3 regions of the Methylosinus sp. H3A genome follow, and region 1 is predicted to be linked to each of the others. Evidence: predicted binding sites of a transcription regulator. Region 1 holds the regulator's gene; each other region holds the start of a gene.
The links. The regulator LexA, encoded in region 1, represses DNA repair genes until DNA is damaged. The targets are predictions, from matches to a motif close to TGTTCNNNNTGTGTTCNG.
Positions count from the first base shown of each region.

Region 1 (3,276 bases):
GACTGGGGAGCTATCATTCCGTTATCGGCTGTCGTAGCCGGATTGGCATGGTGGACGAGTTTTGGAAAGGGAATAATTGTTGCTTCTGTGTTAGCTGTAGCAGCGTTTGCCGTATGTGCTCTAATGGCAATGAAGCTGCGACGGCCTAGTTGTGTAATTATCGGAATAATTCCACTTACTGCGTTGATTGTGACTTATGTATATCTGGAATATGAAAGAAAGAGTTCTATCTACGCTGTCTTTCGCGTGCGAGAGCCTCCTGATATTGAGTTGGGTGAAAGTATAGGTCGTCCGTACGAGGTTCAAAAAGTAATAACATATGCTCACGAGCAGGCGATTGTTTTGTGGGATGCTTCGTATTTATACATACTGAGGCCAGATCTTAAGATAGCAAAGCAAGAAAGTGATGCTGATTGGGGAAATCGGGACCATTACGCTGACCTGGAGTGGCTAAAGAAGAGGTTCAAGCCTCCAAAAGGAAAGCTGCCGCCATTTTACGGGGTTGCGAGGCATTGGGATGCTGATGAGAAGGGATGGCAGTGGATAGGGTGGCTAAATTGGTTTTGTTCTTATGCAAATGGCGGTGTCTACATCCAGGAATATAAAAACGGTTTCGCCATCGGTCCATTCGGACCTGCTCCCCACGTGTCGGACGGGCGAGTATATTTTCTGAAGACAGCAAAAAATAGAGGTAATGAAAGTAGCGATAATACGAATAGTGCTAAAACTAATGACGATGACCAAAGAGAATGGCGATCTGTAACAACAAGCATCGCTGCGGTTGAAGCGGATCGATGCGTCCCATAGACGCAAAATGTCGTCCGTCGGCTTGCAGAACGCACCGAGAACGCCTATCCTCCTGTTCATGATTTGTTTATGAAGGCGCGCCATCATATGCGCGCCGAGTGGAAGCGCGCCGCAGGCCGGGCGGCGCCGGGGGTTCTCCTATGCTGACCAAGAAACAGAGCGATCTGCTGCGCTTCATTCATGAGCGCCTGAAGGAGACCGGCGTGCCGCCCTCCTTCGACGAGATGAAGGACGCACTCGATCTGCGCTCCAAATCCGGCATTCACAGGCTCATTCTCGCGCTCGAGGAGCGCGGCTTCATCCGCCGTCTGCCCAATCGCGCCCGCGCGCTCGAGGTGTTGCGCCTGCCCGAATCGGCGACGCCCCGCGTCGCCGCGCGCGGCGGCAAATTCTCGCCCTCGGTCATAGAGGGCGCGCTCGGCCGCGTGCGGCCCGTCCCGGCCGGCGAGCCGGAGTCGGACCAGCAGGTGGCTATCCCGGTCATGGGCCGCATCGCCGCCGGCACGCCCATCTCCGCGCTGCAGAGCCGTAGCCACACGATCAATCTGCCGCCGGACATGCTCGGCGGCGGCGAGCATTTCGCGCTCGAGGTGCGCGGCGATTCGATGATCGAGGCCGGCATTCTCGACGGCGACGTCGTCGTGGTGAAGAAGCAGGACACCGCCGACACCGGCGATATCGTCGTCGCCCTCATCGACGAGGAGGAGGCGACATTGAAGCGCTTGCGCAAGCGCGGCGCTTCAATAGCGCTCGAGGCCGCCAATCCCGCCTATGAGACGCGCATTTTCGGGCCCGATCGCGTGCGCATCCAGGGCCGGCTGGTCAGCCTTCTGCGCAAATACTGAGGTCGGGCCCGCCGCCACGATCTCGCCGCCCTTTGCGGCCATGTTCCCGGCCTCGCGCGCTTCTCGCGCGCGGGCCTTTTCGCGCGGCGGACAAGCGAATAAGGCGTGTCTCGAGCGTATCGCGCCTCGCGTTCGGGCGCGCGCTGCGTCGCCCGCGGCCCTTGCGGCCGCCCCGCCTCTTTCTGCATGGACGATGGAATGTCTCACTCGACCGGCCCAATGCGCGAACTCGAAGGATCGAAGCCCATGGCCGTCGGCCGCCGTTTGCGTTTCGCTCGCCCCTCGCGCCGTGTGCTGATCGCGATGGGCGCCGTCGCCGCGGTGGCGCTCGGGGCGGCGCTCGCGCCCTGGACCTTTTCCACCAGCGCTCTGCTCGAGGAGATTTCAGGCCAGCTCAACGCCTCCTCGGGGCTCTATATCGCCGCCAAGGGGCGTTCGACCTTCTCGCTGCTGCCGCGCCCGCATATCACCATCGACAGCATCGCCTTCGCCGACCCGGCCGCCGCGCTCACCATCGAGGCGGAGCGGCTGCACGGCAATGTGCTGCTCCTGCCACTGCTCGCCGGCCGGCTCGAGATCGCCGACGTCGAGCTGATTCGCCCCTCGATCGAGGTCGATCTCGACCGCAAGCCGATGAGCTCCGCCGGCGCCGCCGTGCGCGCCGCGGCGGCGCGGCCGTCGACGCCCGCGGCCGAAAAGGCGGATCGCGCGCGGCTCGGCGGCGTCTCCATCGTCTCCGGCGTCGCGCGGCTCAAATATGCCGGCGGCGCGGAGACGCTCGACGATCTGGACGCGACGCTCGACTGGCGCACCGTCGGCTCGCCGGCGACGCTCGATCTCGCCTTCTCCTGGCGCGGCGAGCGTCCGCGCGCCATGCTGTGGGTGCTCAAGCCCGGCGCGCTGCTGCGCGGCGAGCAGACGCCTGTCACCGTGAGGCTCGATTCGGACAGCGTGCGGCTGGAGGCGGAGGGCTTCGGTCAGCTCGGCGCCAAGCCGCGCTACACGGGGCGCCTGACCGGCTCGTCGCCCTCGCTGCGCCATGCGCTCGGCCTCGCCAAAGTGAGCGCGCCGCTGCCCGGCCCGTTCGAGAATGTGCAGCTCTCCGCCAAGGCGAGCGTCGGCCTGCGCGATTTCCAGCTCACCGATCTGAAGTTCTCGGCCGATGACAATGAATTCGAGGGGTCTTTCGCGCTGCGCCACGAGGGCGACAAGCCGATCGTCCATGCGACCCTCGCCAGCAATTTCGTGTCGCTGAAGCCGATGATCGCCGATTTGCCGGGGCTCTCCGGCCCGGACGGCCAGTGGAGCCGCGACGCTTTCTCCCTGCCGGACATTCAGGACGCCGATGTCGATCTGCGCCTCTCGGCGACGCGCGCCCGCATATTGCGGCTGAATATGGAGGATGCGGCCTTGTCGCTGCTGCTGCGCGGCGGCCGCCTCGAGCTCGCGCTCGCCGAAGCGCAGGCCTATAAAGGCACGGTCAAGGGTCGCGCGATCTTCGCCGCCAATGCGGCCGGCGCGCTCGAGTTCCACGGCAATGGGCAATTGACGGGCGTCGACGCCGGCGCGCTCGCCTGGGATCTCGCGGCGCGGCCCGATCTCGGCGGCGCGCTGGACGCGAGTT
Region 1 is NZ_JADNQW010000005.1:2,562,928-2,566,203, forward strand. Features, by position in the region: gene IY145_RS14945 (hypothetical protein) at 1-807, shown strand, start outside; gene lexA (transcriptional repressor LexA) at 948-1,652, shown strand; gene IY145_RS14955 (AsmA family protein) at 1,872-3,276, shown strand, end outside.

Region 2 (3,276 bases), on a different contig from region 1:
CCTTGCCATGTCTCGCCGGTGTCCGGCGCCATGGGCGGAATTCGGCGCACCGAGCGTTCGGGCGTCTCGGTGGCGACCGGCGCAGCTCGGTAGAGGCGCTGCTCACCGACGCGGTTGACGAGGGTATCGACGAGATCGGACACGTCCGGCGCTCCGTCATCGACCATCGCGGTCAGGGTCTGCTTTTCCGCGAGGGGCTCGGCCAGTGTCGCGGCGAGGCTGAGGGTTTCGATGCCGAAGCCGGGCTCGATCGTGTCGATCTTGTCGGTCAGCAGCCGCGTGAGGCGCTTCACGTCGCGCACCGGGATGGCGACCCCGATACGGACCGCCTGCACGCGATCGTCGACCCGGTGACAAATGAGGTCGAGGCGCTTGGCGCCCAGCCCCTTGGCCTCCAGTCCGGCGCAGAGCTGGACGACCAGCTCGCCGATATGGCGGGCGATGGTCTCGGCCGCGCCGATGGGCTCCGCGAAATTGCGCTTCACCTCGATCAGCTCGTCGGGTCGGATCGGCTCGATCGGCTCGCTGAGAATCCCGAGGGTCTGGTCTAGGCGGCGGCCGAGCTGCGGACCGAAGCGCAGCGTGAGCGGCGCGCGCGGCTGCGCGAGGAGATCGCCGATCCGCTCGAAGCCGAGAACATGGAGCGCCGCAACCATGTCGGCAGGCAGGCGAAGCGCGGCGAGCGGGAGGCCCGTCAGCACGGAACCCACATGGCCGCGCGGCGCGATCAGCACAGGCCGCGCGGCGTAGCGAGCCAAGGCGTGCGCCGCGCCCCAGCTGTCGGCGATCGCCGCACGCGCACGCACGCCGGACGAGGAGAGCCTGTCGATCAGGCCGGCGAGCATGGCTTCTTCGCCGCCGTGGAGATGATCGGCTCCGGTGGAGTCGATCACCAAGCCGTCCGGGGGATCGGCGGCGACGATCGGCGCGTAGCGTCGGAGCGCCCATAGCGCGAGACGGTCGAGGCCCTGGGCGTCGGCCGCGGCGTCGTGATCTCGAACGACGAGACCCTGCACGAGAATCCGCGCCTTGGCGGCTGGCATTCCGACGCGCGCGCCCGCAGCCATGGCCGCCGCGTCCGCGGCCCGCACCACCTGTCTCCTCCCGTCGTGACCGATCAGGACGAGCGGCGTCTCAGCCGGCGGCGCCGCGTCGCCAGCCTGCCGTCGAAGCCGGTCCGTGGGCCAGCTCGGCAGGAACAGCGAGACGACCCGAACCATCACACGCCTCCACTTCGAAATCCGCGCTTTCACCGGCGCGGACGCGGATCAGCTCCAGGAGCCAGCGGTGGCGGCCGACGCCGGGAACCGGCAGAGCGGCCGAGGGCGTGACCGAGACGCGCCATCTGGTCGCCGCGGCAGTCGGCTGACCGAAGTCGACCGCTTCGGATTGCCGGCGCCAGCGCCGCAACGCGAGTCCGATCGAGCCGCTTCCCTCGGCGCAGAGCTGGAGACGCCGGGACGCGGTCATGTCGAGACGCGCGACTTCTCCGACGACCGCGCCGAGACCGCCGTGCCGCAAGCCTTCCTCGACACATGCGAGCACTGTCTTGTCATTGCCGGCCTCGACATAGATCACGCGATCGGGCGCCAAGCCCGCTTGCGCGAGGGCCGGGGCGAAAAGGTCGGATCGCGTTATGACCCAGAGAACCTTGCCTTTCGTGCGGGTCGCGATCCCGGCGGCGAACAGCGCCGCGGCCGCGCCGTCCACTGCGCCATTGCCGCCGCCAGCGATCTCATGGAGCGCGCCGAGGGGGAGACCACCGCCCGGAAGGCGCGCGTCGATGTCGGCGATTCCGAACGGAAGGACCGATTTGACGCGCCGCGCCCGGCCTTCGATCTTCTCGATCTGCGCGCGCAACGACTCTATGGCGGGCTCGTGCCGCAATCGCCTTCTCGACCTCTGGGTGTGGGTTCAACGTCATGTTCTCTAAATGTTCTCCCCTTCGAGGTCGGGAGTCAAGAGGACGGGGTTGCGGATATTTCTCTGCGAGGAAGGCCGCGCGAACGCTTCGTGGCGCCTCGAGCAATTTCGAGGGGCCGCAGCTTCGATTTTCGTGATACGCCGCCATTGCGAACAAAACAAGAATCATGGTTCAGTCCGCTGGCCCGCTCACCCTGCCGATTCGCCCATGACCGCCGTCGCCTATCTCGAAAAGCTCAACGCCGAACAGCGCCGCGCCGTCGAGCACGGCCTTGCTGACGGCTCGTCGGCCTCCGCCGGCGGCCCGCTGCTCATCATCGCGGGCGCAGGCTCCGGAAAGACGAACACGCTCGCCCATCGGGTCGCGCATCTCATCGTCCGGGGAGCCGATCCGCAGCGCATGTTGCTGATGACCTTCTCCCGCCGCGCCGCCGCCGAGATGACGCGGCGGGTCGAACGCATTTGCGCCGAGGCGCTGGGCGCCACAGGCGGCGGCGATGTCCTCGTCTGGGCCGGCACGTTTCACGCGATCGGCGCGAGGCTGCTGCGCGAATATGCCGGCGCCATCGGGCTCGATCCCGCCTTCACCATTCATGATCGCGAAGATTCCGCCGATCTGATGAATCTCCTCCGCCACGAGCTCGGATTCTCGAAGACCGAGAGCCGCTTCCCTGCCAAAGGCACATGCCTTTCGATCTACTCCCGCGCCGTGAACGCCGAAATCCCGCTCGAGCAGGCGCTGCTCGGCGCCTTCCCTTGGTGCGCCCGCTGGCATGACGAGCTGCGCCGCATATTCGCCGCCTATGTCGAGGCGAAGCAGGCGCAGAATGTGCTCGATTACGATGATCTCCTGCTCTATTGGGCGCAGATGATGCAGGACGAAGCCCTCGCAGACGAGATCGGCGGCCGCTTCGATCACATTCTCGTCGACGAATATCAGGACACCAATCGCCTCCAGGCCTCCATCCTGCTCGCCTTGAAGCCCAAGGGCCAGGGGCTCACCGTCGTCGGCGACGATGCGCAATCCATCTACTCCTTCCGCGCCGCCACTGTGCGCAACATTCTGGAATTTCCGAAGAGCTTCACGCCGCGGGCGGAAATCGTCACGCTCGACCGCAATTATCGCTCGACCGAGCCGATTCTCGCCGCGGCCAACGCGGTCATCTCGCTCGCCGCCGAGCGCTACGCCAAGAACCTCTGGACCGAGCGCCGTTCCTCGGAGCGGCCGCAGCTCGTCGCCGTGCGCGACGAGAGCGATCAGGCGCGTTTCATCGCCGAGCGTGTGCTCGAGGCGCGCGAAGCCGGCATGACGCTGAAGCAGCAGGCGACTCTGTTCCGCGCCTCGCATCACAG
Region 2 is NZ_JADNQW010000003.1:122,236-125,511, forward strand. Features, by position in the region: gene IY145_RS01480 (Y-family DNA polymerase) at 1-1,220, opposite strand, end outside; gene IY145_RS01485 (ImuA family protein) at 1,135-1,887, opposite strand; gene IY145_RS01490 (ATP-dependent helicase) at 2,132-3,276, shown strand, end outside.
Region 2: a site for LexA is predicted at 1,924-1,941, ahead of IY145_RS01485 (ImuA family protein). Genes of this name have one in related genera too.

Region 3 (3,276 bases), 1.5 Mb from region 1:
CCGGCATCGGCTCCTATGATCGCTTCAAGCGACTGTTCGACGCCGCGGCGCAGGCGGCCAAGAAGCAATATTTCCTCATCCCCTATTTCATCGCCGCGCATCCGGGCACGAGCGACGAGGATATGATGAATCTGGCGCTGTGGCTGAAGAAGAACGGCTATCGCGCCGATCAGGTGCAGACCTATCTGCCCTCGCCCATGGCGCTGTCGACGGCCATGTATCACTCGGGCTTCAATCCGCTGAAGCCGGTGCGGCGCGGCGCGTCGGAGAAGGTCGACGCCGTGAAAGGCCTGCGCCAGCGCCGCCTGCACAAGGCCTTTCTGCGCTATCACGATCCCGAGAACTGGCCGGTGCTGCGCGAGGCGCTGAAAGCGATGGGCCGCGCCGATCTCATCGGCCCCGGCAAGCATCATCTCGTGCCGGGCTGGCAACCGGCGGGAACCGGCAAGGCCGGCGAAGGCCGCCGTACGGGCCAGACAGGCGCAAAGCCGCAGTCGCGGGAATTCCGGACGAATGGGCTGCGCTCGCGGAGCTCATAGAGATTTCGAGAGCCGGGAGCGCCTTCTCCCCGGCCCTCCCCCGCTTCGCGTCGCTGCGCGGGAGAGGGAGCAGACTCCGCCCCTCATCGAAGGCACGCGATCTACCTGCCGCCTCCCTCTCCCGCGTAGCGGCGGAGGGAGGGGGCCTCCAGAGCCCTATATCCGCGATGACTCAGAACGGAATGTCGTCGTCGAGCTGCTCCGACAGGCGTCCGCCGCCGGCCGGCGCGGGGGAGCGCTCCGCGGGCGGGCGCTCCATCGGCGAGGAGCGGCCGAAGCTGGAGCCGCCGCCGCCGCTGGACTGATAGGAGCCCCCGCCGCCCTCGTAATCGCCCTCGCCGCGGCCGCCGCCCTTGCTGTCGAGCAGCGTCAGCTCGCCGCGGAAGCGCTGCAGCACGACTTCGGTCGCCTTGCGCTGATTGCCGTCCTTGTCGGTATATTCGCGCGTCTGCAGCTGGCCCTCGAGATAGATCTTGGAACCCTTGCGGCAATATTGCTCGGCGATCTTCCCCAAATTCTCGTTGAAGATCGACACATTGTGCCATTCCGTGCGGTCCTTGCGCTCGCCGCTGTTGCGATCGCGCCAGGACTCCGTCGTCGCCACGGAGAAAGAGACGATGCGGTCGCCCGAAGGCAGTGTGCGCACTTCCGGGTCGCGGCCCAGATTGCCCACCAGGATGACCTTGTTGACGCTGCCCGCCATGACCCTCTCCGCTTTGATGATGCTCGCGGCACCTTAGTCCGAAACGCGCGGACGCGAAGGCGTTCCGCCGCCTTGTCCACAATTCGCGTGATGTTCTTTTTTTGTTCTTAGCATCCACGGCGGGCGGGCGCAATGCCCCGCCTCATTCCGTCGTGACCGCGGTTTCCACATCGCTGGGGTCGATGCGGCGCGAGAGGCCGGCGGCGAGCTTGTCATGATCGAGCTCGCCCTCCCACCAGGCGACGACGATGGCCGCGACGCCATTGCCGCAAATATTGGTGAGCGCACGGCATTCGCTCATGAATTTGTCGACGCCGATGACGATCGCCATGCCCGGCGCGAGACGCGGGTCGATGGAGGAGAGAGTCGCGCCCAGAGTGATGAAGCCCGCCCCCGTCACGCCAGAGGCGCCCTTGGACGTCAACATCGCCACGGAGAGAATGACGAATTGCTGCCCCGCCGAGAGCTCGACGCCGAGCGCCTGAGCGATGAACAGGCTCGTCAGCGTCATATAGATATTGGTGCCGTCGAGATTGAAGGAATAGCCGGTCGGCACGACGAGACCGACGACCGATTTCGAGCAGCCCAAGCGCTCGAGCTTCTCCATGAGCTGCGGCAGCGCGCTCTCCGACGAGGAGGTGCCGAGCACGATCAGCAATTCGTCGCGAATATAGGCGAGGAAGCGGAAAATGCTGAAGCCGACGAGATGAGCGACGAGTCCGAGCGCGACGACGACGAACAAAATGGAGGTGATATAGAAGGAGCCGACCAGCCAGGCGAGGCTCAGCAGCGACTGCGAGCCATATTTGCCGACCGTATAGCCCATAGCGCCGAAAGCGCCGAGCGGCGCCGCCTTCATCACGATCGCGATGACGCCGAACATGGCGTGGCCGGCCTCGTCGATGACGCCGCGCAGCGCCCTGCCCCGCTCGCCCAGAGCCATCAGCGCGAAGCCGAAGAGGATGGAGAACAGCAGCACTTGCAGAATATCGCCTCTGGCGAAGGCGCCGATGACGCTGTCGGGAATGACGCCGAGCACGAATTCGACCGAGCTGCGCTGCGCGGTCGGCTCGAGATATTTGGCGACGGCGGCGGCGTCCGCCTTGCCCGAAAAGCCTTCGCCGGGCCGCAGCAGATTGCCGACGAGAAGACCGAGCGCCAGAGCTATGGTCGAGACGAGTTCGAAATAGACGAGCGCCTTGACGCCGACGCGCCCGACCTTGGCGGCGCTCTCGAGATGGGCGATGCCGGAGACGATGGTGCAGAAGATGATCGGCGCGATCACCATTTTGATGAGATTGACGAAGCCCTTGCCCATCGCCTCCATCCAGGGGCTGACGGCGATGTCGGGCGCGAAGACGCCGAGAAGCGCCCCGATGACGATGGCGGCGAGAACTTGGACATAGAGCAGGCGGTAGAGCGGCTTGCGCGCCGGCTTCTCGTTCGATGCGGTCGTGGTCGTCAAGCAGCGTGTCCTCGTTCCTCGATCTTCCGTTCCTACCCCCCGGCGGAGACGAGGGCAATCGGGCGCCGCGCGAAGGGAAAGGTGGCGATCTCAGCGCATCGGGGGCGGCTCGTCGAAATTGACGTTCTGGTGTGCGGTCGCCCCGTCTCGGCTCGGAGGCCGCGGCACTCGCAATCCCGTCAGCAAGCGGTAGGTTTCTTCCGCCAGACGATCGCTCGGCGAGGAGACGATCTGCACATTTTCGATGCGCCCATCGGGCCGGATGCGATATTTGACGCTCACCCTGCCGCCTTCGCCCGGCCACGTCCCGATCTGGATGATCCGCGCCTGTATCACCCTCGCCACGCGCTCTGGATAGGAGTCGCGATCGCGCTGCGACGTCGCTCGGCGCGGGCTCGCAGCGACGGCGCCATCTTTGACGCTGCGGGCGGCGGCGCCCGTGGGCGCAAAAGCAATGCAACATGCGGCGGCGAAAAGCGTCGCCTGCTGAAATTTCCTGAAAATCATCTTCGTCCTGTGCAATTTGCGGCGGATGTCGACACTGACGAGAAAGTCTATCGTCAAACGAG
Region 3 is NZ_JADNQW010000005.1:4,084,954-4,088,229, forward strand. Features, by position in the region: gene IY145_RS21900 (YgiQ family radical SAM protein) at 1-539, shown strand, start outside; gene ssb (single-stranded DNA-binding protein) at 712-1,242, opposite strand; gene IY145_RS21910 (dicarboxylate/amino acid:cation symporter) at 1,385-2,707, opposite strand; gene IY145_RS21915 (energy transducer TonB) at 2,798-3,214, opposite strand.
Region 3: a site for LexA is predicted at 1,334-1,351, ahead of ssb (single-stranded DNA-binding protein). Genes of this name have one in related genera too.